Regions from separate parts of the Variovorax sp. Soil_C_19 genome, predicted to be linked through region 1. Evidence: predicted binding sites of a transcription regulator. Region 1 holds the regulator's gene; each other region holds the start of a gene.

Region 1 (9,977 bases):
CGATGTCGAGCGAGCCGTCGCCCTTCTTCACCAGCCAGGTCCAGCCAGAGCCGAAATTGCCCACGGCCGACTTGACGAAGGCTTCCTTGAACGCGTCGTAGCTGCCCCACTTGGCGTCGATCGCCTTGGCCAGCGCGCCCGTGGGCGTGCCGCCGCCCTGGGGCTTCATGCAGTTCCAGAAGAAGGTGTGATTCCAGATCTGCGCGGCATTGTTGTAGATGCCGCCGCTCGACTTCTTGACGATCTCCTCGAGCGGCATCGACTCGAACTCGGTGCCCTTCTGCAGGTTGTTGAGGTTCACCACGTAGGCGTTGTGGTGCTTGCCGTAGTGGTACTCGAGCGTTTCCTTCGAGTACTCGGGTGCCAGCGCGTCGAGGGCGTAAGGCAGGGGTGGGAGCACATGTTCCATGGTTTTTTTCTCGTGGTTGGTTGTGGGAATCGACGATTCTAGGAAGTAATCACCGGCCTGGCGTCGGACGCGTTCCCGTCTCGTCGGGTGCGACGGTCAGGTCGACCGTACCGTCGGCGAGCCGTGCCGACACCGCGTCGCCGGCGTGGAGATTCTTCGCGCTGACGACCGTGCGGCCGCTGGCGTCGCTGAGCAGGGCATAGCCGCGCTGCAGCACGAGCGCCGGGTCGAGCAGCCGAAGGCGCGCCGCAACCCTTTCGAGCCGTTCGCGGCGCTCGGCCATGACGCGCACGAGCTTCAGCGGAAAGTCGGCCGCCATCGCGCGCGGCGTTTGCCCGAGCCGCTCGATGCGGGACATGGCCGCATAGCGCAGCCGCTGCGAATGGTGAGCCAACCGCAACTGGTGGCGTGCCACCATGCCCGACGGCCGCCCCAGGCGTGCCGCGGCCTGGTCCAGCCGTTGCCCGAGTGCGTCGAGCCGCGTGCCGAGGGCATCGCCGAGGCGCTCGTCGAGCAGGTCGAGCGCGCCGAGCCACACGGCCTGCGGGGCGCTCACGAGTTCCGCGGCCGCCGTGGGCGTGGGCGCGCGCAGGTCGGCGCAGAAATCGGCGATGGTGAAGTCGGTTTCGTGGCCCACGCCGCAGACCAGGGGCACCGGGCTCTGGACGATGGCACGCGCCAGCGACTCGTCGTTGAAAGCCCAGAGGTCCTCGATCGATCCGCCGCCGCGCACCAGCAGGATCACGTCGACAGCGGGCGTGAACGCATAGAGCGACTGCAGCGCGCGCACCAGTTCGGCCGGCGCGCCGGCACCCTGCACGGCCGCCGGCGCGAGGACCACCTGAATGTGCGGCGCGCGGCGACGCAGCGCCGTGACCACGTCGTGCAAAGCCGCAGCGCCGAGCGAGGTCACGAGGCCGACCGAACGCGGCATCAGCGGCAGCGCCCGCTTGCGGGCCGTGTCGAAGAGCCCCTCGGCCTCGAGCCGGGCCTTGCGCTGCAGGAACTGCTCGAAAAGCGCACCCTGCCCCGCCCGCTGCAGGCTCTCGACGACAAGTTGCAGGTCGCCGCGCGGCTCGTAGACGGCGAGCCGGCCCCGCACCTCGACCTGATCGCCGTCGCGCGGCGAGAAGTCGAGCAGGCTTGCGGCACGCCGGAACATGGCGCAGCGCAGTTGGCCCGATTCGTCCTTCAACGAGAAATAGCAGTGGCCGCTCGACGCGCGCGAGAAGCCCGAGATCTCGCCACGAACCGCGACCGGATTGAAGCGCGCGTCGAGCGCGTCGGCCACCGCACGGCAGAGCGCACCGACGGCCCAGATGCGCGGCCCGGGCGCCGCAGCCGGCTCACGCCAGCTCACGAAGCGCACGAGCGGCGTGTCGCCACTCTTCCACAGTCGCCCGCCGGGCCCCGGCAGGCGGCACCAGGCATGGAACAAAAGCACGGTTTGTCGTGCAAGCCCTTGATTTCATTGAAAAAAGGAGTGCTCAAAATTCAGTCGATCTAATGAGAAGCCCGCCCCATGCGGGTTCGGACGCATTGCGCAATGGGTTAGTCACAAAGTTATCCACAGAATCTGTGCGTCTTCGCTTACAGGAAGCGTGCCGCGTTTAGCGGGCTGCGCTCGGGGGATAATCGCCGCGCATTTGCAGTCTACGGGCCGGAGGATTTTCTTGTTTTCCATCATTGTTGCCGCGGGCTGGCCGATCTGGCCATTGCTCGCCTGCTCCGTCATTGCGCTCGCGCTGGTGATCGAACGTTTCGTGAACCTCAAGACCGTGAAGGTCCTGCCGCCCAAGCTGCTCGACGAGGCCATCACCGTCTCGCACGGCGCCGTGCCGGGGCCCGACGTGGTCACCCGGCTCGAACAGAATTCGATGCTCGGCCAGGTGCTGGCCGCCGGCCTGCGGGCGCTCAATGCCAACCCGCTGTGCACCGAGGAAGACCTGCGCGCCGCCATGGAGGCGTCGGGCCGCACCGTGGCGCACCGGCTCGAACGCTACCTGCCGGCGCTGGCCACCATTGCGTCGGCGGCGCCGCTGCTCGGCCTGCTCGGCACGGTCATCGGCATGATCGAGATCTTCGGCTCGCAGTCGCCCGGCAGCGGCGCGGTGGGTTCGGGCAATCCCGCACAGCTCGCCCACGGCATCTCGATCGCGCTCTACAACACGGCGTTCGGCCTGATCGTGGCCATTCCGACGCTGATCTTCTGGCGCTACTTCCGCACCCGGGTCGACGAATACCTGCTGCACCTCGAACTGTCGGGCGAACGCTTCGCGCGCCATCTGAGCGCCCTGCGCAGATGAGCCGCCCCGGCCGCATGCAGTTTCGCCACGGCGCGCGCGACGAGCCGGAGATCAACCTGATCCCGTTCATCGACGTGCTGCTGGTGGTGCTGATCTTCCTGATGCTGTCGACCACCTACAGCAAATTCACCGAGATGCAGCTGCGGCTGCCGACGGCCGATGTCGATGCCCAGCGCGACTATCCGAAGGAAGTGATCGTTGCGGTGTCGGCCGACGGCCGGTATTCGATCAACAAGACCGCGCTGGCGGATCGCGGCGTGGATGCCGTGGCCGCCGCCCTGGCCGCAGCCGCGACCGGCGGCAAGGACAGCGTCGTCATCATCAGCGCGGACGCGAGCAGCCCGCACCAGTCGGTGATCACGGTGATGGAAGCCGCACGCCGCGCGGGCCTGGTGCAGATCACCTTCGCCGCGCAGTCGACGACGCACTGAGGGCCGCCAAGTGCAGCAGCCCGAGGCGCGCAACGCATCGGCCTCCCGGCTGCAGCGGGCCTGGCTGCGACGCGGCCTGCCGGCCTGCCTGCTGTGGCCGCTGTCGCTGCTGTATGCAGCGCTCTTCGCGCTGCGCGGTTCGCTCTACCGGCTGGGATGGCTCCGATCCGAGCGCGCCGGCGTGCCGGTCATCGTGGTGGGCAACGTGATCGCGGGCGGTGCCGGCAAGACGCCGGTGGTGATGGCCATCGTGCGGCATCTTCAGGCGCGTGGCCTGCGCGTGGGCGTGATCTCGCGCGGCCATGGCCGCCGCACCACCGATTGCCGCGAGGTGCTCGCCGAGAGCGCACCTGCAGAAGTGGGTGACGAGCCGGCACTGATCCATCGCGCCACCGGGGCGCCGGTATTCGTGGCGCGGCGCCGCATCGAGGCCGCGCGGGCCCTGCTCGCCCGCTACCCGGCCACGCAGGTCATCGTGAGCGACGACGGGCTGCAGCACCTCGCGCTCGCCCGCGACATCGAGATCTGCGTGTTCGACGACCGCGGCGTCGGCAACGGCTGGCGGCTTCCTGCCGGACCGCTGCGCGAGCGCTGGCCGCGCGCCTGCGACCTGGTGCTCCACAGCGGCGCGAAGCCTGCCTTCGCGGGCGGCTACACCGCGACCCGTGCGCTCGCGCCCGACACGGTGGCGCGCGACGGCACACGCATTCCGCTGGCTGCGCTCGCAGGCCATCCCGTGATCGCGCTTGCAGCCATTGCGCGGCCCGAAGCCTTCTTCGAGATGCTGCGCGCACGCGGGCTCACGCTGTCCCGGACCATCGCACTGCCCGACCACCACGATTTTGCCGATTGGGAAACGCCCGCGCTCGCCGGGCAGCGGCTGCTCTGCACCGAGAAGGACGCGGTCAAGCTGTGGCGCAAGGCCCCGGAAGCGCTCGCGGTGCCGCTCGACTTCGCGCCGTCGGCCGCGTTCTTCGCTGCGCTCGACGCAAAGCTATCATCGCTCGATGGACACCAAGCTGCTTGAACTGCTCGTCTGCCCCGTCACCAAGGGCCCGCTGACCTGGAACGCCGAGAAGCAGGAGCTCTGCTCGCGCAGCGCCCGCCTCGCCTACCCGGTGCGCGACGGCATTCCCGTGCTGCTCGAGAACGAGGCGCGCACCCTGTCCGACGAAGAGCTGGGGCGGTGAGCTTCACCGTCCTGGTGCCGGCGCGCCTGGCGTCGACGCGGCTGCCCGACAAACCGCTGGCCGACATCGCCGGCCTGCCCATGGTCGTTCGCGTGGCCCTGCGCGCCGCCGCGTCGGGCGCGGCGCGCGTGGTGGTCGCAGCGGACCATGGGTCCATCGTCGATGCCTGCCGGGAACATGGGGTCGAGGCCGTGCTCACGCGGCAGGACCATGCGAGCGGCAGCGACCGCCTGGCCGAGGCTTGCGAACAGCTTGGGCTCGACGGCGACGACATCGTGGTCAATGTCCAGGGCGACGAACCGCTGATCGATCCGGCGCTGATCGATGCCGTGGCCGCCACGCTGTCGGCCCACCCCGGCGCCGCGATGAGCACCGCAGTGCACGCCATCGAGTCGGTGGCCGACTTCGTGAATCCAAACGTGGTCAAGGCCGTGCTCAACGCCGAAGGCCACGCGCTCTATTTCAGCCGGGCGCCAATCCCCTGGTGGCGCGATGGCTCGGCCGGCGGCGCGGCACCCGGTGTGCTGCCCTCGCCCGCGCCGCTGCGCCACATCGGCATCTATGGCTACCGTGCCGGTTTCGTGCGGCGTTTTCCGTCGCTGCCGCCGGCGCCGATCGAGGCCACCGAGGCGCTCGAACAGTTGCGTGCGCTCTGGCACGGTCACCGCATCGCGGTGCATGTGAGCCAGACTGCGCCGGGCCCCGGCGTCGACACACCCGAAGACCTCGCGCGCGTCCGCGCGGTCTTCGCGAGCGTGCGCTGAAGCCCCCGCACAGAGGGCGGCAGCGGGAATTTCGCCCGTCCTCGCATGCTATCCTCGAAGCAATTCCGCCTTGGGCGGCCCTCGGGCCGCATGGGGTGCGACACAAAATCTAAGAACCGTCCGAGGACATCATGAGACTAATTTTGCTGGGCGCGCCCGGGGCGGGCAAAGGCACGCAAGCCACTTTCATCTGCCAGAAGTACGGCATTCCCCAGATTTCCACCGGCGACATGCTGCGCGCGGCGGTCAAGGCGGGCACCCCGCTCGGACAACAAGCCAAGTCGATCATGGAATCGGGTGGCCTCGTGAGCGACGACCTGATCATCAATCTCGTGAAGGAACGCATCGGGCAACCCGACTGCGCCGACGGGTTCCTGTTCGACGGTTTCCCACGCACGATCCCCCAGGCGGACGCCATGAAGGCGGCCGGCGTCAAGCTCGACTACGTGCTCGAGATCGACGTGCCGTTCAGCGACATCATCGAACGCATGAGCGGCCGACGCTCGCATCCTGCGTCGGGCCGCACCTACCACGTCAAGTTCAATCCGCCGAAGGTCGAAGGCAAGGACGACGTCACGGGCGAAGACCTGATCCAGCGCAAGGACGACGAGGAAGAAACCGTTCGCAAGCGCCTCGAGGTCTACAGCGAGCAGACCCGTCCGCTGGTCGACTACTACTCCGCATGGGCCAAGGCCGACCCGGCCAATGCGCCCAAGTACCGCGCCATCAAGGGCGTCGGTACGGTCGACGAGATCACGCAGCGCGCATTGGCGGCCCTGAGCAGCTGAGCGCCGCGCCGGCGCTGCGGTTCAGGCGGCGTCTTCTTTTCCCCTTCCCAGCAGTTCGAGCATCAACGCAACGCGCGCCTTGACCGGCGTCAGCGCGCCCGCATCGCGCAGCCGGTCGTCGGGCCGCGGCAGAATGCGGCCGCTCGCGCAACGCGTGGCGCGCAACACCGGGATACCAGCCTGTTCCGCGCGCACGGCAGCAGCCTCGAGCGTCTGGTGCAGTGTGCCATTGCCGGTGGCCGCCACGACCAGTCCGCGGACCGGCTCGGCGACGCCGCCGGCGCGCTCCTGGCACAGCAGGTCGATCAGCGCGCCGCTGGCGCCGGCATGGCTCATGACGATCTCGACCCGCGGCCACCCTGCCGCCGCGACCGCTCCCGCGACCGCGCGCAGCCCTACGCCAGCGCCGCCCGGCACGGCGCCGGGCCAGTCCCGCAGGCGCCGAACCACACCCTCTTCCACGTAGGCGACCGGGCCGGCGTCGCCCGATGCAAACGCATCAGGACGGTACGTGTGCACCTTCTGGACGTCGAGCGCACCATGCACCGTGCCGGCACAGACCACAGTCGTCCCTTTCGCGCCCGTCGCGCCGGCGACCGCGACGGCATCGCGCAGGTTCTGCGGGCCATCGGGCGAGAGGGAGCTTGCCGGGCGCATGGCGCAGGTCAACACGATCGGCTTGGCCGGCGCGAGCACCGAGTGGAGGAAGAAGGCCGTCTCCTCGATGGTGTCGGTGCCATGGGTGACCACCACGCCCGCCACGTCAGGCTCGGCGAGCCACACAGCGCAGCGCTCGGCGAGTTGCAGCCAGACGTCAAAGCCCATGTCCTTGCTGTCGAGCTGGGCAACCTGCTCGGCCACGAGCGCAAAGCCCGCGGGGGCACCGATGCCGCCAAGCAGATCGGCCACCACGACCTCGCCCGCGGTGTAACCGATGTTGTCGCCGTCATCGGCGGCGCGGCCTGCGATGGTGCCGCCCGTGCCCAACACCACGATACGCCGCACACCAGGACCTGATGAATTCACCATGCTTGCCAACTTTTAAAAACTGGTTAAAAATACAGTTACTGGATATCTAGCCAGTGCCGCAAGGAACCACTATGCAGTTTGCCGTGAAGCTTACCGCCCGCCAGCAACAGATCCTGGACTTGATCCAGAGCGCCATCGCACGCACTGGCGCGCCACCCACGCGCGCCGAGATCGCCAACGAACTCGGCTTCAAATCCGCGAACGCGGCCGAGGAGCATCTGCAGGCGCTGGCCCGCAAGGGCGTGATCGAACTCGTCAGCGGCACCTCGCGCGGCATCCGGCTCAAGGGCGACGCGCTGCGCTCGCTCAACGAGACCCGGCACCGCGAAGGCGGGCAGTTCTCGCTCTCGCTGCCCGGCATGGCGCAGCTCGCGCTGCCGCTCATCGGCCGCGTGGCCGCGGGCTCGCCGATCCTCGCGCAGGAGCACGTCGACCAGACCTACTACGTCGAAAACACCCTGTTCCAGCAGCAGCCCGACTACCTGCTCAAGGTGCGCGGCATGTCGATGCGCGACGCCGGCATCATGGACGGCGACCTGCTCGCGGTGCAAGCCACCAAGGAAGCCCGCAACGGCCAGATCGTGGTGGCCCGCCTCGGCGACGAAGTCACTGTCAAGCGCCTCAAGCGCAACAAGCAGGTGATCGAGCTGCACGCTGAAAACCCCGACTATCCGACCATCGTGGTCCAGCCCGGCGAGCCGTTCGAGATCGAGGGCCTTGCCGTGGGCCTGATCCGCAACACCATGCTGATGTAGCCGCCAAACCGGCTGCTGACAACCGAAACCATCCATCCAGCCGCAACAGGTGGCGGGCGTATGGCGCAACTGGCGCCATCACCCTGTTGCGTCCGGCGAAAGCAATCCTGCCTGTGTTCAACCTCAAACCTTCTTGGAGTTCACATGGGAATCGCCCTTCTCGCTATCGTTGACCTTTGGATGCCGCTGCAGTCGCTGGCCAGCCGGTTGCTGCCCGCGCGCAGTGCCCGCCACCGCGATGGCCGTGCTGCGTCCGCAGGCTTGCATGGCGGCCTCGTCGTTCGCCCTGCCTGCGCGGCCCGGCCCCATGCCCAGGCGGCACCCAAGGCCGCTGCCGCGCCTGCACGGCCGCTGCGCGTGATCCGCGTGGTCGATCACCAGGGCGAAAAACGCAGCACCAACCGGATGGTGATTTCGGGGCGTATGGCCGATGTCTGCGCCGAGCTCGACCGGCTCGCCGCGCTCGAGGCCATGGAAGCCGTGAGTGCCGCACCGCGGTCCGCGCACCTGCACTGAGCCCGTGCACGCCCCGGTGACTTTCCCCGGGGCCGGGTATCCAAACGTTCAGGCGCGCGCCGTGCCAGTGCTGCGAGGCACAATTGCACGCCATGAATATTGTGATCCTCGACGATTACCAGGACGCCGTGCGCAAGCTGCGCTGCGCCGCCAAGCTCGACGCCTACGCCGCCAAGGTCTACACCAACACCGTGAAAGGCATCGGCCAGCTCTCGGTGCGCCTGAAAGACGCCGACGTGATCGTGCTGATCCGGGAGCGCACCCACATCTCGCGGCAGCTGATCGAGAAGCTGCCCCGGCTCAAACTCATTTCCCAGACCGGCCGCGTCGGCGGCCACATCGACGTCGCGGCCTGCACCGAGCGCGGCGTGGCTGTGGCCGAGGGCAGCGGCTCGCCGCAGGCGCCCGCCGAACTCACCTGGGCGCTGATCATGGCGGCCATGCGCCGGCTGCCGCAGTACATCAGCAACCTCAAGCACGGCGCGTGGCAGCAGTCGGGTCTCAAGTCGGCGTCGATGCCGCCCAACTTCGGGCTCGGCTCGGTGCTCAAGGGCAAGACGCTCTGCATCTGGGGCTATGGTCGCATCGGCCAACTGGTGGCGCGCTACGGCCAGGCGTTCGGCATGCAGGTCGTGATCTGGGGCCGCGAGGCGAGCTGCGCCAAGGCGCGTTCCGACGGCTTCCAGGTGGCGCAGAACCGCCAGGAGTTCTTTGCCGCGGCCGACGTGCTGTCGGTGCACCTGCGGCTCAACGAAGAGACCGTGGGCCTCGTCACGCTCGAGGACCTCTCGCGCATGAAGCCGACAGCGCTCTTCGTCAACACCTCGCGGGCCGAACTGGTCGAGGCCGATGCGCTGCTCGCCGCCTTGAACCGCGGCCGGCCGGGCCTCGCGGCGATCGACGTGTTCGAGAGCGAACCGCCGTTGCAGGGCCACGCACTGCTGCGCCTCGAAAACTGCATCTGCACACCGCACATCGGCTATGTCGAGCAGGAAAGCTACGAGAGCTATTTCGGGCAGGCCTTCGACAACGTCGTGAGCTTCATCAAGGGCAACCCCACCAACATCGTGAATCCCGGCGCCCTGCAGGTCCGCCGGTGAGTCCGGAGACGGCTCCGTGAGCCGGTCGGCGTCCCGGGGTGCGCTCTGGGCGCTGCTGGCCGGCAACTTCGTGATTGGCACGGGCGTGATGGTGGTGCCCGGCACGCTCAACGAGATCAGCGCATCGCTCGCGGTCTCCGTCGCGACGGCAGGGCAGCTCATCACGGTCGCGGCCATCGTGATGTGCATCGGCGCGCCGCTGCTGGCGGCCGCGGTCGCGGGCTGGGACCGCCGCCAGCTGCTCGCGCTTTCGCTCCTCTGGTACGCGGCATGGCACGCCATTGCGGCCGCGATGCCCAGCTTCGGCGCCCTGCTGCCGGTGCGCATGCTCACGGTGATCGCGCCAGCGGTCTTCACGCCGCAAGCCGCCGCCTGTGCCGGCTTGCTGGTGGCACCGGAACAGCGCGGGCGTGCGGTGACCTTCGTCTTTCTCGGTTGGTCGCTGGCCTCGGTGCTGGGCCTCCCGATCGGTGCGCTGATCGGGGGGCACTTTGGATGGCGCATGGCTTTCGTGGCCATCGCGGTGCTGAGCGTCGCGAGCGCAGCCTGGGTCTGGCTGACGCTGCCGCAGGGGATCCATCCCGCAGCACTGTCCAAGGCCGCATGGTCGCGCGTGCTGCGCAGCCCGGTGCTGATGGGCATCGTCGCGGTCACGGCGCTGCAGGGTGCCGGCCAGTTCGTCCTGTCCA
Region 2 (9,977 bases), on a different contig from region 1:
GCCGCTTTTCGTTGCCATCTCAGATAACCCGATTTGGAGGAGACAAGTCCATGTCCGACCGTCCCTGGCTCAGCAGCTACCCGCAAGGCGTGCCTGCCGATATCGATGCTTCGCAGTACCCGTCGCTGGTGGCGCTCATGGAAGAGAGCTTCACCAAGTACGCCGACCGCACGGCCTACAGCTTCATGGGCAAGGACGTCAGCTTCGGCGAAACCGACAAGCTCAGCAAGGCCTTCGCGGCCTACCTGCAGGGCCTGGGGCTCGCCAAGGGCGACCGCGTGGCCGTGATGATGCCCAATTGCCCGCAGTACCCGGTGGCCGTGGCGGCCATCCTGCGCGCGGGCCTGATCCTGGTGAACGTGAATCCGCTCTACACGCCGCGTGAGCTTGAGCACCAGCTCAAGGATTCGGGCTCGAAAGCCATCGTCATCATGGAGAACTTCGGCACCACGCTGCAGCAGTGCATCGCGGCCACGCCGGTCCGGCACATCGTGCTGGCCGCCATGGGCGACCGGCTCGGCTTCCTGAAGGGCGCGATCGTCAACTACGTCGTGCGCAACGTGAAGAAGCTCGTGCCGCACTTCAGCCTGCCCGGCGCGGTGCGCTTCAACGACGCGCTCGACCAGGGCGCGAGCCGCACGCTGCAGGTGCCCGCCATCGGGCCCGACGACGTGGCCGTGCTGCAGTACACCGGCGGCACCACGGGCGTCTCGAAGGGGGCCGTGCTGCTGCACCGCAACGTGATCGCCAACGTGCTGCAGTCCGAAGCCTGGAACGAGCCCGTGATGGCGCAGGTGCCGGCGGGCGAGCAGCCCACGGGCGTTTGCGCGTTGCCGCTGTATCACATCTTCGCGTTCACCGTGGGCATGATGCTGAGCATGCGCACGGGCGGCAAGCTGATCCTGATCCCGAATCCGCGTGACCTCGCGGGCGTGCTCAAAGAACTCTCGAAGCACACGGTCCACAGCTTTCCGGCCGTCAACACGCTGTTCAACGGGCTCGCGAACCACCCCGACTTCAACACCGTCAACTGGAAGAACCTCAAGGTGTCGGTGGGCGGCGGCATGGCGGTGCAGGCCGCGGTCGCGAAGCTGTGGCTCGAGAAGACCGGCTGTCCGATCTGCGAGGGCTACGGCCTGTCCGAGACCTCGCCCTCGGCCACCTGCAACCCGACCGACAGCAAGGCCTTCACCGGCACCATCGGCCTGCCGCTGCCGGCCACCTGGCTCAAGCTGCTCGACGACGAGGGCCGCGAAGTACCGCCGGGCCAGCCCGGCGAGATCGCCATCAAGGGCCCGCAGGTGATGGCGGGCTATTGGCAGCGTCCCGACGAGACGGCCAAGGTCATGACGGCCGACGGCTACTTCAAGAGCGGCGACATCGGCATGGTCGACGAGCGCGGCTATTTCAAGGTGGTCGACCGCAAGAAGGACATGATCCTGGTCTCGGGCTTCAACGTCTATCCGAACGAGGTCGAAGACGTGGTGGCGCAGATACCCGGTGTGCTCGAGTGCGCGGCCGTGGGCGTGGCCGACGAGAAGACCGGCGAGGCCGTGAAGCTCGTGATCGTCAAGAAGGACCCGTCGCTGACCGAGGCGCAGGTGCGCGATTACTGCCGCGCCAACCTCACGGGCTACAAGCAGCCGCGGGTGATCGAGTTCCGCACCGACCTGCCGAAGACGCCCGTCGGCAAGATCCTGCGCCGCGAGCTGCGCGACGCGAAAAAGTAGCCGCCGACCGATGAGCGGCCCCGTCGCCATCGTCGCGGCCATGCACGAGGAGCTCGGCGCGCTGCTCGCGCAGATGCCCGATGAACAGCGCGTGCGCGCGGCCGGGCGCGATTTCTGGCTCGGCCATCTGCACGGCCAACCGGTCGTCGCGGTGCTGTCGCGCATCGGCAAGGTGGCCGCGGCGATCACCGCGACGGTGCTGATCGAGCGCTTCGGCGTGCGCGCGATCGTGTTCACGGGCGTGGCGGGCGGGCTGGCACCGGGCGTGGCGGTGGGCGACGTGGTCGTCGCCACGCAACTGCTGCAGCACGACCTCGATGCCTCGCCGATCTTCCCGAAGTACGAAGTGCCGCTCATGGGGCTGTCGCGCTTCGCCGCGGATGCGTCGATCAGCGACGGCATTGCCGCGGCGGCCGAGGGCATGCTGCGCGACCCCGTGGCGCTGCTGGGGCGGCATGCGGTCGATGCCTTCGGCCTGCGTGCGCCGAAACTGCACCGCGGCCTGGTCGTGAGCGGCGACCGCTTCGTGTCGACCAGCGCCGAGAGCGCCGCCTTGCGCCGCGACCTGCCTGAGGCGCTGGCGGTGGAGATGGAGGGCGCAGCGATGGCCCAGGCGTGCCACGACCACGGCGTGCCCTTCGCAGCGGTGCGCACCATATCCGACCGCGCCGACGACGCGGCGCATGGCGACTTCGCGCGCTTCGTCGCCGAGGTGGCGAGCCGCTACAGCCTCGCGCTCGTCAGCGGCTGGCTCGCAGCGCGACCCCTTGCCCAGGGTTAGCAGGCCCTACTTGAGCCAGCCGCGGTGGCGGAAGTACCACATCGGCCCCAGCGCGCTCGCGGCCATCAGCGCGAGCGCATACGGGTAGCCGATCGCCCAGTCGAGCTCGGGCATGAACTTGAAGTTCATGCCGTAGATGCTCGCGATCAGCGTCGGCGGCAGCAATGCGACGCTCGCGACCGAGAAGATCTTGATGGTCTTGTTCTGGTTGATGTTGATGAAACCGACGGTCGCATCCATCAGGAAGTTGATCTTGTCGAACAGGAAGGCCGTGTGGTTGTCGAGCGATTCGATGTCCCGCATGATCTGCCGCGCTTCCTCGAACTGCTCGGCGTTGAGCATGCGGCTGCGCATCAAAAAGCTCACTGCGCGGCGCGTGTCCATCACGTTGCGGCGGATGCGGCCGTTCAGGTCTTCCTGGCGCGCGATGGCGCCGAGCACCTCGCCGGCCAGCTCGTCGCTGACGTTGCCTTCGAGCACCTTCTTGCCCGCGATCTCGAGCTCGTCGTAGATGTTCTCGAGCGTGTCGGCCGAGTATTCGGCGTCGGCGTCGAAGAGCTTGAGCAGTACTTCCTTCGCGTCCTCGATCAGGCCCGGCGCCCGGCGCGCGCGCATGCGCAGCAGGCGGAACACCGGCACGTCCTCGTCGTGGATCGAGAACAGCACGCCGCAGCTGCGGAGTTCGGTGTTGTGCTGGTTCAGGATGAAGGCCACGCGCACCGAGCGCGGATCCTCGTCGTCGTCGATCAGGAAGTCGGAGCGGATGTGCAGCTCGCCGTTGTCTTCCTCGTAGAAGCGCGCGGACTCCTCGATGTCCTCGTCCATCGCGTCTTCGGGAATCGAGAGGCCGTAGTACTGCTTGATCCAGCGCTTTTCCTCGAGCGTGGGCGACTCGAGGTCGACCCAGATGGGCTGGAACTTGGACAGCTCCTCGAGGGCCTCGATCTCTTCCTGGACAAGGCGGCCGTTGGCGAGCGTGAAGATATTGAGCATGGGCTCACTCCCTTGAAATGGCTGTGGCGGAGGGGCAGGGAAGGGGCGCTTTCAAATCCCGGCCCCGCGCCGGCGCTTCGCAGAAGGCGTCAGCAGGTGGGAGTTGAAAGCTGCAGAGACGGAGCGGTTTCCATGGTGCGGTCTCGGGTGGCAGCAAGGCCGCGATTATGTCATCGGCCCTGTGTCACGACGCGGGCGATCTGGATGGACATACAGTAGAGTTGCACCCATGCAGACCACTGCGCCTCCCGTCCTCCCCGCCACCGCCGCCACCCAGGCCGAGCGCCTCGCTGCCGCGCTGTCGGCCCTCAACGACGCGCAGCGCGCCGCGGTGGAGCACGGCGTCGGCGCCGTCGCGGGGCGCGACGACCGGCCGCTGCTGGTGATCGCCGGCGCCGGGTCCGGCAAGACCAGCACGCTCGCGCACCGGGTGGCGCGGTTGATCGCCGATGGGGTCGATCCGCAGCGCCTGCTGCTGCTGACCTTCTCGCGCCGTGCGGCGCAGGAAATGGAACGGCGCGCCGGGCAGGTGCTGGCGCGCGTGCTCGGCCTGCGTTCCGAAAAGCCACCCGCGCTGCCCTGGGCCGGCACCTTCCACGGCATCGGCGCGCGGCTGCTGCGCGAATATGCGGCCCACGTCGGCCTGGACGACCATTTCACGATCCACGACCGCGGCGATGCCGAGGACCTCATGGGCCTGGTGCGCCACGCGCTCGGCCTGTCGTCCACCGCCAACCGATTTCCGCGCAAGGGCACCTGCCTGTCGATCTACTCGCGCTGCGTCAACACGCGTGCGCCGATCGAGCGCGTGCTGGCCGAGGCCTTTCCCTGGTGCGCCGAGTGGGAGGCAGAGCTCAAGCGCCTGTTCGGTGCCTACGTCGAGGCCAAGCAGCAGCAGAACGTGCTCGACTACGACGACCTGCTGCTCTACTGGGCCGAGATGGTGGCCGAGCCCTCGCTCGCAGTGCTGATCGGCGCACGCTTCGACCATGTGCTGGTCGACGAGTACCAGGACACCAACTTGCTGCAGGCCTCGATCCTGCAGGCGCTCAAGCCCGACGGGCGCGGCGTGACCGTGGTGGGCGACGATGCGCAGTCGATCTACTCGTTCCGCGGCGCCACGGTGCGCAACATCCTCGACTTCCCGTCGCAGTTCTCGCAGGCCGCGCGCGTGGTCACGCTGGAGCGCAACTACCGCTCGACGCAGCCGATCCTCGACGTGTCGAACCGCGTCATCGCGCAGGCCGCCGAGCGGCATGCCAAGACGCTCTGGACCGACAAGCCCTCGGCCGGGCGGCCGCAGCTGGTGCTCGTGCCCGACGAGGCGCAGCAGGCGGTGTGGGTGGCCGACAAGGTGCTCGAACACCGCGAGGGCGGGCTCGCGCTCAAGTCGCAGGCGGTGCTGTTTCGCACCTCCACGCACAGCGCGGCACTCGAACTCGAGCTTGCGCGCCGCAACATTCCGTTCGTGAAGTACGGCGGCCTCAAGTTCCTCGAGGCCGGCCATGTGAAAGACCTGCTCGCGGTGCTGCGCTTCGCCGAGAACCCGCGCGGGCGCATGGCGGGCTTTCGCGTCACGCAGCTTATCCCGGGCATCGGGCCCGCCACGGGCGCCCGGCTGCTCGACGCGATGGAGGGCGCGGCCGATCCGGCGGCGGTGGTGCGCGGCTTCGTGCCGCCGGCCGCCGCGCGCGCCGAATGGGCCGTGTTCGCCGAGGCTTACGCGGCCCTGCGCGATCCGTCGCTGTCCTGGCCTGCCGACGTGGACCTGGCGGCGCGCTGGTACCTGCCGCATCTCGAGCGGCTCTATGACGACCCGTCCGGCGTGCGGCGCGCCGACATCGAGCAGCTGGCGCGGCTGGCGTCGGGTTACGGCTCGCGCGAACGCTTCCTGACCGAGCTCACGCTCGATCCGCCCGAGGCCACGAGCGACCGGCCCGGTCCGCCCCTGCTCGACGAGGACTACCTGATCCTGTCGACCATCCATTCGGCCAAGGGGCAGGAATGGAACTCGGTGCATGTGCTCAACGTCGTCGACGGCTGCCTGCCTGCCGATGTGGCGCAGGGCGCGCACGAACTCGAAGAGGAACGGCGGCTGCTCTACGTGGCCATGACCCGGGCCCGCGACCACCTGCACCTGCTGGTGCCGCAGCGCTTCTACGTCACGCAGCAGGCCGTGCGCGGCGATCGGCATCTCTACGCCAACCGAACGCGCTTCATCTCCGACCGCGATCTCGAAGGCTTCGAGCAGCAGACCTGGCCCCCGCCGCCGGTGCGCCCGCCCGCTGTGCCCCCGCCCGCGGCCGTGATCGATCTGCGCAACCGCATGCGGGCCGCCTGGCAGTGAGCGTCGCGGGGCTGGCGCGCTTTTGGCCCTTCGTGCGCAGGGGTCACTGAGCACCCTCTCACAGCTTGAAACACGTGACCTGCCGATCGCCGCGGCGTTGGGGCGGCAGGCTTGGCAGCTATCCGATCCATAGCGGATTGGGCCACGGCCGGCGCCAGACCGCCACCCGGGCAACTCTGCTATTGCAATGGTGTGACAGCTTCGGCATAGTGAATCGACCTTCTTCTCTTTCCCGACTCCCGCACCTAACTCATTTCCGTCGGTCACGCTTCATTCCGCAGCGTGGCCATTTTCCCAACCGTCAATTCTCAGGAGGTCTTTCATGAATTTGACGATCAGCGGTCATCACCTCGACGTCACGCCTGCCTTGCGCACCTACGTCACCAGCAAGCTGGACCGGATCACGCGGCACTTCGACCAGGTGGTCGACGTGAAGGTGATCCTCACGGTGGAAAAGCAGAAGGAAAAGGAACGCCGCCAACGGGCGGAGTGCAACATTCACGTCAAGGGCAGTGACATGTTCGCGGAGTCGAGCCATGCTGATCTCTATGCGGCCGTCGATGATCTGGTCGACAAGCTCGACCGCCAGGTCGTGCGCCACAAGGACCGGTTGCAGGACCACCATCACGCTGCGCCCAAGCGCCTGATGTAGTCCTGCGCAAACGGGCCCGCGGCCCGTGTCGCCGAGCCGCCTCCGGGCGGCTTTTTGCTGTCGGCTTGAAGGGATTCTTTACACAATCCGCGCCCACTTTCGACGATTTGTAGGAAGAAAGTAACCAGGGGGACTGGGGGTTTTCACCGAGCGGGTGCATAATCGCCCCCGCTCCCACTATGAACCGACTCGCGTCCATCCTGCCGCCCGCTCAAGTGCTCGTGAGCGTCGACGCCACCAGCAAGAAACGTGCTTTCGAGGAAGCCGGCTTGCTGTTCGAGGGCCTTCATGGCCTGGGCCGCGCGCTCATCACCGACAGCCTCTTCGCGCGTGAACGCCTCGGTTCCACGGGCCTGGGGCATGGCGTCGCGATCCCGCACGGGCGCATCAAGGGCCTCAAGGCGCCCATGGCCGCGGTGTTCCAGCTGGCGAATCCGATCGGTTTCGACGCACCCGACGAGCAACCCGTCGGGCTGCTGATCTTCCTGCTGGTGCCCGAGGCCGCGACCCAGAAGCACCTCGAGATCCTCTCCGAGATTGCCGAACTGCTCAGCGACGCGTCGCTGCGCGAGCGGATCAAGTCGAGCACCGACGCAGCCGAGCTGCACGGGCTCATTGCCAGCTGGCAGTCGACGCAAGTCGCGTGAGCCGCGCCGGCCCGCCCGGTCGGTTCCTTGGTATTCTGGCCGGCCCCCCACCGCAGCGCCGATGAGCGCCTTGCCCTGAACGCATGAAGCCCACCGTCATCAGCGCCGACGCCATGTTCGAGGAGTTCCGCGGCTCGCTCCGCTGGGAATGGCTCGCCGGCCTCGGCGCCTCGGAGCGCCAGTTCGACCCCGACGTCATCAGCCGCGCCCAGTCGGCGGCAGACCTGGTCGGCTACCTCAACTACATCCATCCCTACCGCGTGCAGATCCTCGGTGCGCGCGAGGTCGCCTATCTCACGCGCGGCAGCCAGGAAGACTGCGCCCGGCGCATCGCCCGCATCGTCACGCTGGAGCCGCCGATGCTGGTGCTGGCCGACGGCCAGGCCGCGCCCGACGAGCTGCTGTCGATCTGCGAGCGCGCACAGCTGCCGCTGTTCGCCACGCGCGAGTCCTCGGCCTTCGTGATCGACCTGCTGCGCGCCTACCTGTCGAAGCACTTCGCCGAACGCACCTCGATGCACGGGGTGTTCATGGACATTCTCGGCATGGGCGTCATGATCACCGGCGAATCGGGGCTCGGCAAAAGCGAACTCGGGCTCGAACTGATCTCGCGCGGCAACGGCCTCGTGGCCGACGACGCCGTCGACCTCTACCGCATCAACCAGAACACCATCGAGGGGCGCTGCCCCGACCTGCTGCAGAACCTGCTCGAGGTGCGCGGCATCGGCCTGCTCGACATCCGCGCGATCTTCGGCGAGACCGCGGTGCGGCGGAAGATGCGGCTCAAGCTCATCGTGCACCTGGTACGGCGCGACAGCTTCGAGCGCGACTACGAACGCATGCCCTCGGCCCCGCTCACGCAGGACGTGCTCGGCATTCCGGTGCGCAAGGTCATCATCCAGGTGGTGGCCGGGCGCAACATCGCGGTGCTGGTGGAGGCCGCGGTACGCAATTCGATCCTGCAGCTGCGCGGCATCGACACGTACGCCGATTTCGTCGCCCGCCACCACAAGGCCATGGAAGCCGGCCAGGACTGAGCTGCTTCGCGGAAGAGACCGCGTCGGGGGGGCTTTACCTTCTACTGGCGCAATCTGCGCACAGGCCGTAGAGCGACATGGCGTGGTCCTGCAGGATCCAGCCCTTGTCCTTGGAGATCATCTGCTGGCGGCGCTCGATCTCGGCGTCGTAGAACTCCTCGACCTTGCCGCAGGAGGTGCAGATCAGGTGGTCGTGGTGCGTGCCCTCGTTGAGCTCGTACACGGCCTTGCCGCTTTCGAAGTGGCTGCGCTCGAGGATGCCGGCCTGCTCGAACTGCGTCAGCACGCGGTAGACGGTGGCCAGGCCGATGTCGGAGTGCTCGTTCAGGAGCACCCGAAACACGTCTTCGGCCGTCATGTGGCGCTGGCTCCCGGTCTGGAAGATCTCGAGGATCTTCAGTCGCGGCAGTGTGGCCTTGAGGCCGGTATTCTTGAGTTCGTCGATGTTGGCCATGATGGATTCCTGCGCCTGGGCGGCGGGACGGCCCCGAGGGGGCTGCCGCTACAATGGCCGATCATATCGCTACCCCTCTTTTCTCTCCCATGCCTGCCATCCTTCCACGCCGTTTCTGGCTGCTGGCCGCGGCCGTCGCAGCGACGTTCAGCCTCAGCGCCTGCAGCGGCTTCAGCGAGCGCACGCGGGGTGCGCTCGCATCCATCACGCCCTACAAGGTCGAGGTGGTCCAGGGCAATTTCGTTTCGAAGCAGCAAGTCGAGGCCCTCAAGCCCGGCATGTCGCGCCAGCAGGTGCGTGAAATCCTCGGCACGCCGCTGCTGACGGACGTCTTCCACACCAACCGCTGGGACTACGTCTTCACGATCCGCCGCCAGGGCGTCGATCCGCAGGAACGCCGGCTGACCGTGTTCTTCAACGGCGAGGTGCTCGACCGCTTCGAGGGCGATCCGATGCCCAGCGAGGAAGAATTCGTCGCCACGCTCGACACGCGCAAGAAGAGCAGCAAGGTTCCGCAGCTCGAGGCCACGGAAGAAGAACTGAAGAAATTCGCGCCGAAGCCCGACGAGAAAAAGGCCGATGCCGGCGCCGCGGCCGCGAACCTGCCGCCGCTGCCCGCCGCCTATCCTCCGCTCGAAGCGTCGCGCTGACAAAGAAGGTGCGACGGAAGCTGCTGCTGCGCGACAGGCGCCCGCGACGGTTTCCCTCACACCTTCCGGGCGGGCCTGCCGTTCCCATGCCAAGTTCAAAAGGCTGAATCCGCGTGACTGAATCCATTTCCACCTCCTCTTCCCCGGCCCTGCGCCGCGTCGCGATCGCCGGCGCCTCGGGCCGCATGGGCCGCATGCTCGTCGAAGCCGTGCGCGAGGCGCACGACTGCCGGCTGGCCGGCGCGCTCGACATGGCCGGCAGCGAGGCGATCGGCGCCGATGCGGCGGCCTTCCTCGGCTTCACGAGCGGCGTGCCCATCGTGTCCGACCTGCGCACCGGCCTGCAGGATGCGCAGGTGCTGATCGACTTCACGCGTCCCGAAGGCACGCTCGCGCACCTCGAGATCTGCCGCGAGCTGGGCGTGCAGGCCGTGATCGGCACCACCGGCTTCAGCGACGCGCAGAAGGCCGAGATCGCCGAGATCGCGAAGGACGTCGCGATCATGCTGGCCCCCAACATGAGCGTGGGCGTCAACGTCACGTTCAAGCTGCTCGAGATGGCGGCCAAGGCGCTCGCGACCGGCTACGACATCGAGATCATCGAGGCCCACCACCGCCACAAGGTCGATGCGCCGTCGGGCACCGCGCTCAAGATGGGCGAGGTCATCGCCGACGCGCTCGGCCGC
Region 3 (9,977 bases), on a different contig from region 1:
CAGCGCGCGCGTGACGGCCGCGGCCAGCGAGTTTCTCGCGCGCGGCGGCCACGCGCTCGAGATCGCCTGGCGCGATGCGCCCTCGACCACCTTGCTGGCCGAACTGCGCGGCGGCCAGCTCGACATGGCGGTGGCGGCCATCACCGAGCCGCCCGGCGGGCTGGTCTGCGTGGACCTGTTCCGCGATCCGCTGGTGCTGGTGGTGCGCCGCGACCATCCGCTCGCGGCCGCCGCGCGCACGCGCTGGGAGGCGATTGGCGGCGAGCGGCTCGTGATGTTCGAAAGCGGCAGCATGCCGGCGCTCGGCATTCCGGCGCGGGCGCAGTTCGCGCAGGGCGCGGAGCCCTACCGCGTGAGCTATTCCGAAACGCTCTATGCGCTGGTGCGCAGTGGCCATGCGCTGGGCCTGATGCCGCAGCTCTACACCTCGTCGCTGCGCGATCCCGAGCTGGCCGTGGTGCGGCTCACGCAGCCGCGCATCGAACGCCGCGTGGTGCTGGCCTACCTGCCGGGGCCGATGCGCAACGTGGCGGCGCAGGAACTGATCGCCTGGCTGGGCGAGCGGCTGCCCCGTGGCGCCGGCTCGCCGGGTGCGCGCGCGGGCAGCCGGAAACGGCCGCTGTAGCGGAACACGTCGCCGAACCAGCGGTGGCGCAGCACCATCTTCATGCCGAACGCCTCGGGGTCCTGCGGATCGGGCCGCTCCTCGACATAGGCAGTGCCCATCAGGAGGCCGAGCGGCAGCGGCAGATGCAGCCCGCCGATGCGCCAGACGTAGCCGCGGTCGCGGAACACCAGCGCGCCGTCCTCGGCGCTCACCGCCAGGCGCATGCCGATGCCGAAGCGCACGTATTCGATCACCTCGCCGTGCCGGCGCCCGAGCGCCATGTGCGAGCGGAAGTGGAAGGGCGCGCGGCCTTCGAAGCCGAAGACGCGGTCCCAGTACAGCAGGGCGCTGTCGGGCCGGCAGCGGTAGTGCACGTCGATCGGCACGTTGGCGCCGGTGTAGGGCACCAGCGCGCCGAACAATCGGCCGAAGGGCATCAGCAGCACGCGCGCCCATGGCGCATGGTGCACTTCGTCCATGGTGCCGCGCACGCAGACGTGGTCGGCCGAGAACGGTGCCATCGTGTAGTGCCTGCGGACCACCTCGCCGAGGCACTCCCACCGCGCACCGAGCGCCTGCTGGAAAACCGGGCGGCGGTCCGTCATGCCGCCGCCGGGCCGCTGCGCGTGGCCGTGACCATGCAGTAGTCGAAGTCGCGCCAGAACACGCCCAGCGCGAGCGCGCAGTAGCTGGCGACGATGTGCTTGCGGCGCCACGGGCCGAGCCGGCCGCGTGCCTTCCAGAGTTCGACCAGCGCGAAGCGCGTGGCGAGCAGCGGAATGTGCAGCGCGCTCGGCGCCACGCGCCAGCGCAGCGAACGCACCTCGATGTCGTGGAAGCCGTGCGTGCGCAGCGCGGCAACGAAATCGTCGCGCACCGCGAGCGTCGGAACGGCCCAGCTGTCGGCCCACAGGCGGTGGAGCCAGCCGGCCACGCGGCCCGGCCGCGGCCGCAGCAGGAAGCCGTCGACCACGGCGAGCCGGGCGCCGGGCTTGAGCAGGCGCGCCGCCTCGCGCAAGAAATCCGCCTTGGCGGCTCCGCTGGCGTAGCAGGCGCTTTCCACGGCCCAGGCGCCGTCGGCCTGCGCGCCGGGCAGGCCGGTGCGCGTGTAGTCGGCCTCGAGGTGCGCTACCCGGTCGGCCACGCCGGCCGCGGCATCGAGCCGTGCGGCGATGCGGTTCTGCACCGCCACGTTGGTGACCGTGACGGCGCAGAGCGCGGGATGATCGGCCAGCAGCGTGCGCGCGGTGGCGCCGGCGCCGCAGCCCAGGTCGACCACGCAGCGGCGCGGCGCCTGCGCCTCGGCCTCGCCGAGCCCGAGCGCACGGCCGACGACCCGGTTCATTTCCACCAGCATCGCTTCGCGCCGGAACGGGTTCAGGCCGAGCCGCCAGAACCCGAAGTGCATGTTGTAGCTCGGACTCCATGCGCGGTAGTCGTCGGCCACTTCGGTGAAGTAGTCCTGCGTATCGGCCTTCGTGACCGTTGCGGCCCCAGGCGTGGCGGGCAAGTGGAAGTCGGGCTGGAAGATGCTGGGCATCGGGGCTCTCTCTTTCTACAGTCGGCAGTTGCCGTCGGCACAGGTGCCGCCGCGCGTGTGCGGGCGCGTCAGCAGCGCCACGAGCGGGCGCGGGAGGCGATGGCGGTGGCGCGCAAGCGCGGCGTAGGCGCGATCGGCCAGTCGAGCCACCGGCGGCAGGTCGAGCAGGAAGCCTCCGGCCGGCAGGCCCACGGCCTTGCGGCAGGCGCGGATGGCCGCCACGCCGACATGAAGTCGGCCCTCGGCGTCCACCGCATGAAGCGCCGTCATGAGCGCCTGGCGTGGCGCGGGTCCGCCATGGAAATCTGCGTGCGAGCAATCGACGAGGTGCAGGCGCGCCGCTGCGTCCCGGGATGCCATGGTCTTCATCTCGGCGGCGCAGAGCGGGCAGCTGGCGTCGTAGTAGACGGTCAGCGGGAAGGCGAGGGTGGACGACATATTGTGTTTCCGATATTTCTGTCAAAACAGAAATGAATGGACAAAAAAGCATCGCTCAGATCATCGGCAGGCCGGCATGGTTCGGATCGGCGTCGCCGGCATTGCCCTGGCTGGCCGACGCCGGCGGGGCCGCGTCCCCGCGCACGAACTTCTGCACGCTCGCGCCCAGGCTCAGTACCTTGTCGAGCGTGCCGGGCGACAGCCGCAGCATCTCGTCGGCCCAGGTGGCGAGCTTGCTCATCAGGTCGAGGGTCGAGCGGATGCGGTCCTGCGCGTCGGCCGGTTCGTTCTGGAAGTCGGGGCTCGCGACGAGCTCGCGCAGCACGCGGACCGTGGGATCGAACTCGCGCTCCTTGCGCTCGCGCACCACGGTACGGAACAGCTCCCAGACATCGACGCTGGTCTCGAAATAGTCGCGCCGGTCGCCCAGCACATGCGTGACGCGCACGAGGTTCCAGGCCTGCAGTTCCTTCAGGCTGTTGCTCACGTTGGAGCGTGCCACGCCGAGCGTCTCGGAAATTTCCTCGGCGTGTACCGGCTTGCCATGGGCGAACAGCAGGGCGTGGATCTGCGACACCGTGCGGTTGACGCCCCACATCGACCCCATCTCGCCCCAGTGGAGAACGAACTTGCGCTGGATGTCGGTGAGTTGCATCCGTGAAAGTCTAATGTTCTTGAAATTTCTGTCAATACAGAAATTAGATTCTGCGGGATGGTGCAGGAGTAAAAATAACTGTATAAACATACAGTTTTCAGCCAAGAGGTCGCCATGCCAGCCGCTCTCATCCCGATCCATGCCATCAAGGGCCGCGGCGCGGCCACGCGCCTGGCGCACCGCTTCTCGCGCGACGAGCGCAACGACTTCGACGACGGCTGGGGCACGCTCGCCGACGAGGCGGCTGAGTCCGACGGCCTGGCGCCGCTCGCGACCGAAGTGCGCTTCGAAGACGTGAAATCGGTGCTCAACCAGAACGAATCGCCCGACATCTCGTTCGACCGATCGCTCAACCCCTACCGCGGCTGCGAGCACGGCTGCATCTACTGCTTCGCGCGGCCCACGCACAGCTATCTCAACTTGTCGCCGGGGCTCGACTTCGAGACCCGGCTCATTGCCAAGCGCAACATCGTCGAGGTGCTGCGCGGTGAGCTCGGGCGCAAGGGCTACCGGCCCAGCCACATCGCGATCGGCACCGCGACCGACTGCTACCAGCCCATCGAGCGTGAGCTGCGGCTCACGCGCGCGGTGCTCGAGCTGCTGCAGGAGACGCGGCACCCGTTCGCGCTGGTCACCAAGTCGAGCGCGGTGGAGCACGACCTCGACCTGATCGCGCCGATGGCCGCCCAGCGGCTGGCCGCTGTCTACATCACCGTGACCACGCTCGACGGCGATCTGGCCCGCAAACTCGAGCCGCGCGCCGCCGCGCCGCACCGGCGGCTGCGCACCATCCGCACCTTGGCCGAAGCTGGCGTGCCGGTGGGCGTGAGCGTGGCCCCGCAGATCCCGTTCGTGAACGAGGACATGGAGCAGGTGCTCGAGGCTGCCTGGGAGGCCGGTGCGCGAAGCGCCTTCTACACCGTGATCCGGCTGCCGTGGGAAGTGGCGCCGCTGTTCAAGGAATGGCTCGAACTGCACTACCCGCAGCGCGCGCAGCGCATCATGGCGCGCATCCACGAGATGCGCGGCGGCAAGGACTACGACGCCGACTTCGCCACGCGCATGAAGGGCAGCGGGCTCTGGGCCGACCTGATCCACCAGCGCTTCGAGAAGGCAACGCGCCGCATCGGCTTCAACCGCGAGCGCATCGCCCTCGACCTGGACGCCTTCCGGCCGCCGGGCGCGGCGGGGCAGGGGCTGTTGTTCTAGGGTCAGTCCCCATGGGCTTGCATGGGAGGGGGCCTCCAAATCAAGGTAGATTCGTAAACAAGGGGCGTGGGCCTTCGCGAACCGACCACAGGGAGTAGTTGCGCATGGATGGAATCTGGCTGGTGGTGATGGGTGTTTCCGGCTGCGGCAAATCGACGCTCGGCGAAGCGCTGTCCAGCGCGCTGTCGCTGCCGATGATCGAAGGGGACGACCACCATCCCCCCGAGAACCATGAAAAGATGAGCAAGGGCATTGCGCTGACCGACGCCGACCGGGCCGGCTGGCTCGACGCGCTGGGCCAAGCCCTCGCCGCCGAGCCGCGCGGTGCGGTGCTGGCCAGTTCGGCGCTCAAGCGCGCCTACCGCGACCAATTGCGCGCGGCCGTGCCCGATCTGAAGTTCGTCTTCATGGAGATCGACCGCGCGGAGAGCGAGCGCCGCGTCGCGTCGCGCGCCGGCGCGCACATCTTTCCCGCGAGCCTGGTGGCCAGCCAGTTCGAAACACTCGAATCGCCGGTGGGCGAGGACGGGGTGATCACGGTCGATGCGACCACGCCCGTGGAGGAACTGGTGGCGCAGGTCAGGCGCGCGCTGTCGGCCGAGCGCGGCTGAGACGCACCCGGCCGGTTCAATGCGGCCGGTTCAATGAGGCCGGGTCAACGAGGCCGGGTCGTCAGATCACTTCCGGCCACTGCGTGTGGAAGAACTCGCCCGCGGGCTTGTCCACGCGCTCGTAGGTGTGCGCGCCGAAGAAGTCGCGCTGCGCCTGCAGCAGGTTTGCGCTCAGGCGCTCGGTGCGGTAGCTGTCGTAGTACGCCAGCGAGGCGCTGAACGCCGGTACCGGAATGCCGTGGCTCACCGCGAGCGCCACCACCTCGCGCCAGTTCTGCTGCGTGCGGTTCAGCAGGTCCTTGAAGAACGGATCGAGCATCAGGTTGCCGAGCGCGGGGTCGCCGCGGTAGGCGTCGGTGATGTGGTTCAGGAAGCGCGCGCGGATGATGCAGCCGCCGCGCCAGATCGCGGCGATGCGGCCGAGGTCGAGCTTCCAGTCCTTCTTCTCGCCCATGGTCTTCATGAGGTCGAAGCCCTGCGTGTAGCTGATCACCTTCGAGGCATAGAGCGCATCGTGCACCTTGGCCACCAGCGCCTTCTTGTCGATCGACAGTTCGGCCTTCGGGCCCTGCAGCAGCTTGCTCGCCGCCACGCGCGCCTGCTTCTGCGACGAGAGCACGCGCGCCTCGACAGCGGCGTTGATGGTGCTGATGACCACCGCGTTCTCCGCGGCGTTGATGAGCGTCCATTGCCCCGTGCCCTTCTGGCCGGCCTTGTCGAGAATGACGTCGACCACCGGCTGGCCGGTCTCCGGGTCTTTCTGCTCGAGCGCCTTCGCGGTGATCTGGATCAGGTAGCTCTGCAGCTCGCCCTCGTTCCACTCGCTGAAGACGGCGGCCATCTCGTCGGTCGTGAAGCCCGCTGCCTTGAACAGGCTGTAGGCCTCGCAGATCAGCTGCATGTCGCCGTACTCGATGCCGTTGTGCACCATCTTCACGTAGTGGCCCGCGCCGCCCGGGCCGATGTGGATCACGCAGGGCTCGCCGTCCACCTTGGCGGCAATGCTCTCGAAGATCGGCTTCATCACCTCCCACGTAGAGAGCGGGCCGCCCGGCATGATCGACGGACCCTTGCGCGCGCCTTCCTCGCCGCCCGAGACGCCTGCGCCGATGAAGCGCAGGCCCTCGCCGGCGAGCCAGGCGTCGCGGCGCTCGGTGTCGCTGTAGAGGCTGTTGCCGCCGTCGATCACGATGTCGTCCTTGTCGAGCAGCGGGATCAGCTGTTCGATCACCTGGTCGACCGGCGCGCCGGCCTTGACCATGATCTGGACCTTGCGCGGCCGCGCCAGGCTCTGCACGAAGTCCTCGAGCGTCTTCGCGCCCACCAGCTTCTTGCCGGGGTGAGCGGCGACGAAGGCCTCGGTGGTGGCTTCGGTGCGGTTGTAGACGCTGACCTGGAAGCCGCGGCTTTCCACGTTCAGCACCAGGTTCTGGCCCATCACGGCCAGGCCGATCAGTCCGAAATCGCTTTTGTTGTCGTTCATGGCCCTTCTTTCGTGTGCGGTCGATGTGACGGGCATTGTGCCGGGCGTGCCGGCACGCTGCCATGAAGGCCGTCTATACCCGCTTGGCAAGCGCCCGAGGCGTGGGTATGTTGGTGCCATGAACGCAAACAGCCCGCCCGCCGTCCGTACCTGGTCGACCGACGCCGCGCCGCCGTCGCAGCGGCTCGACTACTGGGTCGGCGCGGTCTGCGAGGGTTTCCTCGAGATGGACGTGACCAGTTCGCTCGCGGGCAGCTTCAGCGCCACGCTCGAGTCGGCGCCACTGGGCGCGATCGGCGTGAACCGGGTCCGCGGTTCTGCACAAGACGTGTACCGCACCCGGCGCGCCATCGCCCACAGCCGCAGCAACTACTACTACCTGCTGTGCAAGACCGATTCGCCCTGGGTCGCCGCACAGGACGGCCGCACGGCGCGCCTGCTGCCGGCCGATCTTGTGCTCGTCGACTCGCGCCGGTGCTACGAGTTTCATTTCCTGCAGTGCGCCGACACGCTGTCGCTCGAACTGCCGACGGCGTGGGTCGAGTCATGGCTGCCTCGCGCAAGTGACCATCAGGTGCGGCGCATCGACGGGCAGTCGGGCTGGGGTCGCGTGCTGAGCGGTTTCGTGCAGCAGCTGTCGCCGCAGGCCGTGCTGAGGCCTCCGTTGCCAGCAGCCTTGCTGACCGACCAGCTCGGTGGGCTGCTCGCACTTGCGGCAGGCGCCGACCCGGCTTCGGCAACGTGCGAGGGCGAGCGTGCCGCGCTGCGGCGGCGTGTGCTCGATGCCACGCGGGAGCGCCACGCCGAGCCGGGGCTGACTGCCGCCAAGGTGGCGTGCGGGCTCGGCATTTCGGAGCGCAGCCTCCACCGCTGCCTGGCCGGCGGCGCGACCACCTTCGCCACCGCGCTCGCCAGTTTTCGCATGGAGGTTGCGCGACGCATGCTGTGCGATGCGCGTTTCGACCGGCTCGGCATTGCCGAGATCGGCTTCCGCGTCGGATTCACCGACGCATCGCACTTCGTGCGCCAGTGCCGCCGGCATTTCGGCGCCACACCAGGCGCCTTGCGGCGCCACCGCTGAGACAGAGGCCGCATCCAGCAGGCGCCCGGCAGGCATCGGCCATTCGCCTGTCGGCGAGCGGCCATCCGGGCGGCCGCATGTTGCCTAAAGTCGTCTTCATCACGACCAAGAAGGAGACATGCATATGTCGGACACCTATGTTCTGGTACACGGCGCCTGGCACACCGGCGCCGAAATGGAAGCCGTGGCCGGCAGCCTGCGCGAGGCCGGCCACGGGGTGCATTGCCCCACGCTCGCGGGCAACCGCGCCGACGACGACCGCTCGCGCATCGGGCTCGAGGATGCCATCGAATCGGCTGTCCGCTTCATCGAGGAGAAGGACCTGGGCGATGTTCGTCTTGTGGGCCACAGCTATGGCGGCATGGTGATTTCGGGTGTGGCGGACCGCATCGCGCAGCGACTGAAGCGGCTGGTGTACGTCAACGCCTTCGTGCCGCTCGACGGGGAATCGCTCAACGACATGGTGCCGCCGCACTACATCGCGATGTTCGATGCCATTGCCGGCGCCAACGGCAATGCGGTGACCCTGCCATTCGAGGTCTGGCGCGAAGCCTTCATCAACGATGCCGACCTGCCGCTCGCGCAGGCCAGCTACGAGCGGTTGAACCCGCACCCCTACCGAACCTTCACCGACAAGATCCGGCTTTCCCAACCGCTGGCGGCATTGCCGCTCGGCAAGTCCTACGTCAATTGCCTGCAGGACACGGCCATGCCGCACAGCCTGCCATGGCATCCGCGTCTGTCGGAGCGGCTTGGCTTGTTCAGGCTGGTGGAATGCCCGGGCAGCCACGAGATGTTCTTCTCGAACCCGATGCGGCTGGCGCAGGCCATCCGGGAGGCGGGGCGCGACTAGCGCTGGCGGCCACTCGCCGCTGCGCCGCTCAGCGGTTGAACAGCGCGTCGTACACGCGGATCGACGCATAGGCATCGTTGGCCGCGTAGCGGATCTGCGCCGGCGAGAGCTGCCGGTTGGCCCAGTTCGAGGTGGTGGCTTTGCGCGACTTGATGAAGCGCTGGTTGAAGACCAGCGCGACGGCGGTCTTCACGCCCACCGACTTGCGGTAGCCGCGGCGGCGGAACTCGTGGTCGATGTCGACCACCGCCTGCGGCTCCACCGCGAGCCGCCGGCGCAGCAGCGAAAGGTCGCTCGACAGGCCGAAGCCGACCTTCTGCAGCGCGGTCGAGGCGACCAGCGCCGCGAGCACGTCGTTGCATTCGGTGCGATGGAGCTGGAACAGCCAGGCGGCCGTGGGCGTGGCGAACTGCACCACGTGCGGACCGCCCGAAACCTCGTTCTTCGCGAAGGTCGGCTTCGACTCGGTGTCGAAGCCGACCACGCGCGCGTCGAGCAACGCCACGGCGGCGCGCTCGGCGTCTTCCCGCGTCGCGACCACCACGATGCGCGGGAGGTCCAGCCCTTCGAAGGGCGCCAGCAGCGCGATCTGTTCGCGCTCGGGCAGCGGCGGGAGTAGGGCGGGGTCGTGGTTCAACGGGCGGGCGCTTTCTTTTTCCTGGCGGGTGCGGTTTTCTTGGCGGGCTTGGGCGCATGGCCCGAGCGCAGGGCGGCTTCGTAGGCGCGGCGGCCCCAGACCGCGGCTTCCTCGCGATCTTCGAACAGCTCGGCCGGGGCCTGGCGGTACGACATGGGCATTGCCTTGCCCTGGCGTTCGTAGGTGAAGGGCGGCAGGTCGAGCCGGTCGAAATGTGCAGCGCTTTCGGCGTCGCACTTGAGGTAGAGCGTGTCCTTGAACACCAGCGCGATCATGCGGCCGTCGTGCCAGACGCCGTGGCCGCCGAACATGCGGCGCGTCTCGATGCGGCCGATGCGTTCGAAGGTCTCGTGCAGGCTCTCGACGAAGGCGCTCATGAAAGGATGAATGAAGGGATCTCAGCCGTGGCGCTTGGCCGGCCCCGGCGGATGCCAATGGTAGGCGACCCGTTCGCGTCCGCTCGCGGGATGGTGGTCGACCGCGCCGCGCACCAGGCCGTAGCGTTCGTAGAAGCGCTGCGCCGCCGTGTTGCCGACGGCCACATGGAGCTTCCAGCCGAGCGGCATGCGCACACCGGCCTCGTCGAGCAACGCCTGCCCGAGGCCCTGGTTGCGCAGGTGGGGCTCGACGAAGAGCTGCGCCACGTAGCTGCGCCGCCCCAGCAGTACCATGAACGCGAGCACCTGGCCTTCGCGCTCCGCCAGCACCACGTCGGCCGGCGCAATGAACTCGGCCTGCACGCGCCGCAGCCAGTGCGTGATGGGTTCGACGACGCTGGTATTGCGATGGGCCGCGATCCAGGCGCGGCGCCAGATGCCGGCCAGTGCCAGGCTCTCCTCGGCGTTGCCGTCGCGGGAGCGCAG

Evidence for each region. Region 1 encodes LexA, which represses DNA repair genes until DNA is damaged. Its sites were predicted from a motif close to ACTGTATNNNNATACAGT; they were not measured.
Region 2: the regulator LexA is predicted to act here: its motif matches at 3,704-3,721, upstream of AC3A6R_RS19485 (ATP-dependent helicase).
Region 3: the regulator LexA is predicted to act here: its motif matches at 3,318-3,335, upstream of AC3A6R_RS01020 (PA0069 family radical SAM protein).

The regions. Positions count from the first base shown of each region.
Region 1 is NZ_JBDGIV010000004.1:307,165-317,141, reverse strand. It holds gene AC3A6R_RS11280 (superoxide dismutase) at 1-409, opposite strand, end outside; gene xseA (exodeoxyribonuclease VII large subunit) at 459-1,769, opposite strand; gene AC3A6R_RS11270 (MotA/TolQ/ExbB proton channel family protein) at 2,083-2,715, shown strand; gene AC3A6R_RS11265 (ExbD/TolR family protein) at 2,730-3,146, shown strand; gene lpxK (tetraacyldisaccharide 4'-kinase) at 3,157-4,173, shown strand; gene AC3A6R_RS11255 (Trm112 family protein) at 4,154-4,336, shown strand; gene kdsB (3-deoxy-manno-octulosonate cytidylyltransferase) at 4,333-5,100, shown strand; gene adk (adenylate kinase) at 5,232-5,888, shown strand; gene AC3A6R_RS11240 (asparaginase) at 5,910-6,917, opposite strand; gene lexA (transcriptional repressor LexA) at 6,989-7,672, shown strand; gene AC3A6R_RS11230 (hypothetical protein) at 7,817-8,188, shown strand; gene AC3A6R_RS11225 (D-2-hydroxyacid dehydrogenase family protein) at 8,281-9,288, shown strand; gene AC3A6R_RS11220 (MFS transporter) at 9,305-9,977, shown strand, end outside.
Region 2 is NZ_JBDGIV010000010.1:157,737-167,713, forward strand. It holds gene AC3A6R_RS19470 (long-chain-fatty-acid--CoA ligase) at 51-1,730, shown strand; gene AC3A6R_RS19475 (5'-methylthioadenosine/adenosylhomocysteine nucleosidase) at 1,741-2,511, shown strand; gene corA (magnesium/cobalt transporter CorA) at 2,518-3,504, opposite strand; gene AC3A6R_RS19485 (ATP-dependent helicase) at 3,734-5,851, shown strand; gene hpf (ribosome hibernation-promoting factor, HPF/YfiA family) at 6,174-6,503, shown strand; gene AC3A6R_RS19495 (PTS sugar transporter subunit IIA) at 6,683-7,150, shown strand; gene hprK (HPr(Ser) kinase/phosphatase) at 7,234-8,187, shown strand; gene fur (ferric iron uptake transcriptional regulator) at 8,222-8,641, opposite strand; gene AC3A6R_RS19510 (outer membrane protein assembly factor BamE) at 8,731-9,291, shown strand; gene dapB (4-hydroxy-tetrahydrodipicolinate reductase) at 9,405-9,977, shown strand, end outside.
Region 3 is NZ_JBDGIV010000001.1:207,321-217,297, forward strand. It holds gene AC3A6R_RS00995 (LysR family transcriptional regulator) at 1-625, shown strand, start outside; partial or broken gene AC3A6R_RS01000 (DUF4166 domain-containing protein) at 670-1,212, opposite strand; gene AC3A6R_RS01005 (SAM-dependent methyltransferase) at 1,209-2,147, opposite strand; gene AC3A6R_RS01010 (thiol-disulfide oxidoreductase DCC family protein) at 2,163-2,585, opposite strand; gene AC3A6R_RS01015 (GbsR/MarR family transcriptional regulator) at 2,641-3,240, opposite strand; gene AC3A6R_RS01020 (PA0069 family radical SAM protein) at 3,355-4,449, shown strand; gene AC3A6R_RS01025 (gluconokinase) at 4,554-5,060, shown strand; gene gnd (decarboxylating NADP(+)-dependent phosphogluconate dehydrogenase) at 5,122-6,543, opposite strand; gene AC3A6R_RS01035 (AraC-like ligand-binding domain-containing protein) at 6,662-7,624, shown strand; gene AC3A6R_RS01040 (alpha/beta fold hydrolase) at 7,749-8,477, shown strand; gene AC3A6R_RS01045 (3'-5' exonuclease) at 8,506-9,114, opposite strand; gene AC3A6R_RS01050 (TfoX/Sxy family protein) at 9,111-9,491, opposite strand; gene AC3A6R_RS01055 (GNAT family N-acetyltransferase) at 9,513-9,977, opposite strand, start outside.